Regions from separate parts of the Neobacillus sp. 204 genome, predicted to be linked through region 2. Evidence: riboswitches for the same ligand, from Rfam matches in the RefSeq annotation. Region 2 holds a riboswitch; each other region holds the start of a gene.
The links. A riboswitch is a leader RNA that binds a small molecule or an ion and turns the genes downstream of it on or off. The one in region 2 is predicted to bind cobalamin.

Region 1 (2,267 bases), on a different contig from region 2:
AGAATTAGTATTTATTTTAGATAAAAGTGGGTCAATGGCAGGGCTTGAAGCAGATACAATCGGTGGTTTCAATGCGATGCTGAAGAAACAACAAAAAGCGGAAGGAGAAGCCTTTGTTACGACTGCATTATTCGATCACCGGTACGAATTATTACACGATCGAATCAATGTAAGAGGTATTTCATCTATGACCGACAAAGAGTATGAAGTAGGCGGCACCACTGCGCTATTAGATGCCATTGGTTTTACTATTCAAAAAATGATTAATGTCCAAAAGAGAACTAGTGAAGCGGAACGGGCCGAAAAAGTGTTATTCGTTATCACAACGGATGGGATGGAAAACGCGAGCCGTGAATTCACAACGAACAAAATCAAAAAAATGGTTCAGCTTCAAAAAGAGAAATTTGGGTGGGAATTCATCTTCCTTGGAGCCAATATCGATGCCCTCTCAACGGCTTCACAATTTGGAATCGATGAGGACTTCGCGGTGGAATACCATGCGGACCAGAAAGGAACTCAATTAAATTATGAAGCGGTCAATGAAGTCGTAAGTAATCTTCGAAGCGGCAAAAAGCTTGATCGAAGCTGGAAAGAAGGCATTGAAAAGGATTATAATCGACGTTCGAGGAATTAAATGCCACAGAGCCGGTTCTTATGCTTGAATTAAAAAAGAGAAACAAAAACTTTACCTACCCTCAAAAAAGAGACTTTAAAAAATACTTGATATATTCTATTTGTTAGACTAGTATGATATTATCTTTGAAAAATATAATATGTTTTTGTTAACAAATCAGTTAAGATGCCCTTTGGGCTTAATAGGGAATCTGGTGAAAAGCCAGAACTGTCCCCGCAACTGTAAGTGTGGACGAAATAGGCAAACCACTGTTTCGTATATTAATAGATATACGAATACGGGAAGGGTCTAAAGTAGGAAGATACACAAGTCAGGAGACCTGTCTTAGCTTTTATAGTTTCGATTTCTTCGGGGGTTGAGAAGATGGAACGTTCGCGACAAAAAGTATAGTTTCTTTAACTTGCTTTCCGCTGACGTTTTATCCGTTCAACAACTGTTGAACGGATTTTTTATTTTTACATGATTCTAAATGATTTTTGATTCTCATCGCTTATGTTAGAAGAAACAGACCTTCTATAAAAATTGAATATGATTAGGATAGGTGCGCATAAAGGAAAGAAATGCGCTTAAAAGGGAAGTACGGTTTAATTCCGTCACGGTACCCGCCACTGTATTGGGGAGTTCATTGCAAATGTCACTGGAATTTTTCGGGAAGACGCAATCGAACGATGAACCTTAGTCAGGAGACCTGCCTCTACCTAATGACTTCATTAACCTACGGGACAATAGGTGGAAGTGCTGATAAATACCTCATTTTCTGTCATTTTGTGTGTATTACTCTGCACCCCTATTTTCATAGGGGTGCTTTTTTTCGTAAAAAAAATAAAAGGAGAGTGTTTTATGACAACCTGGAATTTAAAAGGGACGAAACACCATGTATTAATTTGTAACGGCAGCAGCTGTATGAGAAAGGGAGGGGAAGAGGCTACACAAGCGATTCGAAATGAGATTACTAATTTAGATTTGGAGTCAATCATACATACAACAAGAACACGATGTAATGGAAGATGTAAGGATGCCCCTGTTGCTATCGTTTATCCGGAAGGAACTTGGTATAAGAACGTTACGCCGGAGGTGGGAAGTAATATGGTCCGACAGCATCTGATAGGAGGGGCCTGTCTTAAAGACCATGTCATTTATCAATATAGCCACGAAGGATTTATAGCATCAGAAAGAACGGAATGTATCGAAGGGGTTCTAAAGCCTGTTAAAAAGAGTGTCTAGATTAATAGGTTCTTTATTCAATTTCTGGAAGGAGGAGCAAAAAGAGTGCGAGGGAAACTGTTGGTTATTGGCTTTGGCCCAGGAGATGAAAAACATATCACGGAACGGGCAAAAGAAGCCATTCAAGAAAGTGATATCATCATTGGGTACAAAACGTATGTTGATTTAATTCAGGGATTCATAACGGGGAAGCAAATTATTAGCACGGGAATGACAGAAGAAGTGAGCCGGGCCCAAGAGGCTGTTAAACAGGCCGAGCAGGGTAAGAAGGTAGCGGTGATTTCAAGTGGAGATGCCGGTGTTTATGGAATGGCAGGTCTCGTTTACGAAGTGTTAATTGAAAAAGGCTGGAAAAAAGATTCAGGGGTAGAAATCGAGGTTATCCCTGGAATTTCCGCGATTAACTCCT
Region 2 (2,267 bases):
ATATTTTTGAAGGAAATTTAGTTGGATCTGGATTAAAGATAGGAATTGTAGTTGGACGTTTTAATGAATTCATTACAAGTAAATTATTAAGCGGGGCACAGGATGCACTTAAGAGACATGGAGTGAGTGAGGAGGATGTGGATCTTGCTTGGGTACCAGGTGCATTTGAGATTTCATTAATCGCGCAAAAAATGGCTAATAGCAAAAAATATGATGCAGTGATCACACTAGGAACCGTCATTCGCGGATCAACTCCACATTTTGACTTTGTTTGTAATGAAGTGGCAAAGGGTGTTTCTGCAATCAATCTAAAAAGTGGCATTCCGGTTATTTTTGGAGTTTTAACAACCGATTCCATTGAACAGGCAATAGAGCGGGCTGGTACAAAGGCAGGTAACAAAGGTTGGGATGCCGCAACAGCTGCAATTGAAATGGCAAATTTATGCAGAAGTATTGATCAATAAATTATTGTAAAAAAACATATACAAATCATTCCACTTTTTCTATAATTAATTTAACAAAAAATATTTTTAAAATTAGGTGCTAAAATCTTGTCAGTAGATTTTAAGCTTAAAAGGGAAGTTGGTATAAGCCAACGCGGTCCCGCCACTGTAAATGAGAGCAACCTATATTGTGTCACTGTCGAATACGATGGGAAGGCATAGGAAGCGATGACCATGAGCCAGGAAACCTGCCTAATTCTTGTGCGCCAATAAACCTACGAGGATAGGAAGGTGTTGAAGGCTAGACTCTTTTTACTTAATACTAGTAACCTGAATCTAATCACACCAACATCTCCATTACATTGTGGAGATGTTTTTTTGTTTTTATCCAACTAATCTTGTTTAGCACAAGACAGATTTATTTTTTGTTACGTAGATGATATTTCACAGAAAGCAGGGAGAAAAATGAAAAAGTTGTATTCATTGCTGTTAGTAGTATTATTGACAGTAGGAGTTCTAGCAGGTTGTGCTGAAAAGAAAGACCAGGTTAACGAAGACAATAAATCCAGCGTTGAAAAGAAAACGGCGGAGATTACATATCCCCTAACGATTACAGATGCAACCCAAACCAAAGTTATTATCGAAAAGAAACCTGAAAAGATCGTTTCTCTTATCCCAAGTAATACTGAAATTGCTTTTGCATTAGGTCTCGATAAAGAAGTGGTGGGCGTGTCTGATTTCGATAATTATCCGGAGTCTGCAACAAAAAAGGAAAAAGTCGGCGGTCAAGAAATTAACTTAGAAAAAATCATTTCCTTAAAGCCTGATTTAGTGTTAGCCCATGCCTCTTCTGCGCACAACTCTGAGGCGGGACTCCAGCAGCTAAAAGATGCTGGGATTACAGTTTTAGTTGTTAATGATGCTCAAAATTTTGACCAAGTCTATGATTCCATTGATATGATTGGAAAAGCTACCGGTGAAACTGCGAAAGCAGATGAGATGATCACAGGGATGAAGGCTAAATTGGCCGAAATTAAAGCAAAGGCTGCGGGAATAAAAGAAAAGAAAAAGGTATTTGTGGAGGTTTCACCTGCTCCAGAAATTTATACACCAGGAAAGAATACTTTTATGGATCAGATGCTTAGTGTCATTAATGCAGAAAATATCGCAAATGATCAAGAAGGCTGGATTAAAATTGATCAAGAGGCAATGATTAAACGTAATCCAGATGTTATCGTTACTACATACGGGTACTATGTGAAAAATCCGGCGGAGCAAGTTTTAAGCAGAAAAGGCTGGGAAACAGTCAACGCTGTAAAAAATAAGCAAGTAGTCGATGTGAATTCTGATCGCGTTACTCGCTCAGGCCCTAGGATTATTGAAGGAGTAGAAGATCTTGCGAAGGCTGTCTATCCTGAAGTTTTTAAATAATAAGTATCTTGCCTATATTATAGCGGGGATTTTCCTAGTTCTTTCTATCTTATTAGGTATTTCAATTGGAACGGTGTCCGTTCCAATCTTTACCATTATTAAGATTATCACTGCTAAGTTATTTGGGGTTATCTCATTGGAAACAATTGACCCCATGTATTCGAGTATTGTCCTAAATATTCGTTTACCTCGAGTGATATTATCAGGTCTTGTCGGGGCTTCTCTTGCTATTGCAGGGGCAGCCTTTCAAGGTTTGCTCAGAAACCCGTTAGCAGACCCTTATACATTAGGAGTATCCTCCGGCGCGTCGGTGGGTGCTGTGTTGACGTTATTTTTCCAGCTTTCGATTCCTTTCATAGGTTCCTTCACTTTACCATTGCTTAGCATCCTATT
Region 3 (2,267 bases), on a different contig from region 2:
AACGTGAACCGTAGGATTGAACCCAGCCATTTTGTGTAAAGATGAATCCGCCTAATTTTTCACCAAAAAACTCGACCATATCGGTCCGCTCGAACTCTCCGTGGACGAGGACATCAAGCCCAATTACTTCTTGAATCCCTATCCATGTTTTAATCTGTTCTTGAACAAACTGATCATATACTTCTGTCGTCCACTCGCCCCTTCTCCATTTTCTTCGGGCTTGACGGATTTCTATCGTTTGCGGAAAACTTCCAATCGTAGTTGTCGGAAGGAAAGGAAGCTCCAACACTTGTTGGTCCTCGCGGCGCTTATCAAATGATGATGGCCGCTTCGCAACCTGTGATAGACTGCTAGCTACTGACTCTTGAACCTCGAGTCGATTTCTCGCCGGAGACTGAGCCAAATCATTTCGTGCGGTTTCACTTTGATTAAACTCCTTCATAACCTCTGTTTCACCATGAAGGGCCCTTTTTACCAGAGATTGAATTTCATCTAATTTTTCATCAGCAAAAGCCAATGCGTCCTTAATAAGTGGATGAAGATTCGTTTCTTGACTGAGGGTAACTGGTACATGAAGCAAACTGGAAGATGGCTGCAGCCACAACCGCTCTTTTGGAACAGTTCCTGTAATGATTTCGACGAGTTTCGCTTTATCCGTCAACTGGGAACGCCAAATATTCCTCCCATCGATTAACCCCACGCCAAGGATCTTATCCTTCGGAAATCCATACGTTGCCAGGGATTGTAGATTCCCTTCCAAACCATGGACAAAATCCAAACCAACCCCGGCAACTGGAAGATTGATCACTTCAGAATAATATTCTACCGAATCAAAATACGTTTGCAGCATGATTTTCAACTCAGGAGCAGCTTCTTGCAGTTGTTTGTAAATGTAAGAGACAGTTTTCATTTCGTCAGCTGTTATGGATGTAACGAGAGTCGGTTCATCCAGTTGAACCCATTCTACCCCTTCTTCCGCAAGCTCCTGTAAAATTTGCGCGTATAAGGGAACAATCTGCAAAATAAGTGCTGGTAATTGTTTTTGTTCATATCCCTTCGAAAGCTTTAGAAATGTATAAGGTCCCACAATGACTGGCTTTCCGTTAATGCCTAGTTTTTCCTTCGCCTCACGATAGGCAAGCAGGGGTTTGTTTTCGGTTACGGTTGGTTTGATCCCCGTGAGTTCTGGAACTATATAATGATAATTCGTGTTAAACCATTTCGTCATTTCTGATGCGACCGCTGTCTGGCTGCCTCGAGCCATTGCAAAATAAGTGGAGAGCGGCACTTTTCCTCCCTCATATTCATACCTTTTTGGTACGAAACCAAACATAACGGCCGTATCAAGGATATGATCATAAAGGGTAAAATCACCTACAGGAATATAATCAATTCCTTTATCCTTTTGCTTTTGTAAGTGCTGAAGGCGAATCTGTTCCATCTGAAGAAGAAAGTCTTCCTCTTCTACCTTTCCTGCCCAAAACGCTTCTAAAGTCTTCTTCCATTCACGATTTTCCCCAATGCGTGGATATCCAAGATTACTGCTTTTCATCTCATTACCTCCCGATTTTTTAAAATAAAAAAAGGCATCTCTAACGATCGAAAAGAAAGTTAGAGATGCCTAATATATAGTGGGACATACGTCACCCGTCTTATAATTAGCAAGCCATCTAACACCTCCCTATCTCCCGTAGGTCTTCAGTGTGGTCGAAACAGGCAGGTCTCCTGACTTAAGGGTCATCACCAGCACAAACCTTCCCGATCATATCGATCAGTGGCGTTAAACATTGCGCTGATTATCCTTTTACAGTGGCGGGACCGTGTCGGATTTGCACCGAGCTTCCCTTTTCATCCTTGAGCATTGCTTCAAGGAACCTGTTCGCACGTATTCAATTAAATGGAAAGCATGAACTATGAGTCAGGCTTTCCGATACCATCTATTTGATAGTATTCTGTAAGCATAATACAAAATGGTGTAAAATTCTATCAATTTCGTAAATTAGTAAAAAAAACTGCCTTTATACAGTAAAGCGATAATAATAATAGATCAATTTCTTGCTAATCGATAATCTGAAGGGCTAAACTGCATATACTTCTTAAACATGCGGCTAAAATAATTGGCATCATGGAATCCTATTCTGGCAGCAATCTCACTTATTGGTAAATCGGTCATTTCTAAATACGACAAGGACATGTCAATTCTCATTCGGTTTAAATAATCAATTAAACTAATTCCTACTTCTTTTGTAAACAAATGACTAAAATGA

Region 1: another riboswitch for cobalamin. It lies ahead of ACJ004_RS23520 ((2Fe-2S) ferredoxin domain-containing protein); the one in region 2 lies ahead of ACJ004_RS12520 (ABC transporter substrate-binding protein).
Region 3: another riboswitch for cobalamin. It lies ahead of metE (5-methyltetrahydropteroyltriglutamate--homocysteine S-methyltransferase); the one in region 2 lies ahead of ACJ004_RS12520 (ABC transporter substrate-binding protein).

What each region holds. Positions count from the first base shown of each region.
Region 1 covers NZ_JBJORY010000013.1:103,071-105,337, reverse strand. The annotation lists gene ACJ004_RS23525 (vWA domain-containing protein) at 1-634, shown strand, start outside; cobalamin riboswitch at 781-975, shown strand; cobalamin riboswitch at 1,157-1,344, shown strand; gene ACJ004_RS23520 ((2Fe-2S) ferredoxin domain-containing protein) at 1,475-1,858, shown strand; gene cobJ (precorrin-3B C(17)-methyltransferase) at 1,904-2,267, shown strand, end outside.
Region 2 covers NZ_JBJORY010000005.1:229,317-231,583, reverse strand. The annotation lists gene ribH (6,7-dimethyl-8-ribityllumazine synthase) at 1-464, shown strand, start outside; cobalamin riboswitch at 522-713, shown strand; gene ACJ004_RS12520 (ABC transporter substrate-binding protein) at 909-1,874, shown strand; gene ACJ004_RS12515 (FecCD family ABC transporter permease) at 1,840-2,267, shown strand, end outside.
Region 3 covers NZ_JBJORY010000007.1:126,018-128,284, forward strand. The annotation lists gene metE (5-methyltetrahydropteroyltriglutamate--homocysteine S-methyltransferase) at 1-1,552, opposite strand, end outside; cobalamin riboswitch at 1,699-1,894, opposite strand; gene ACJ004_RS15880 (helix-turn-helix domain-containing protein) at 2,048-2,267, opposite strand, start outside.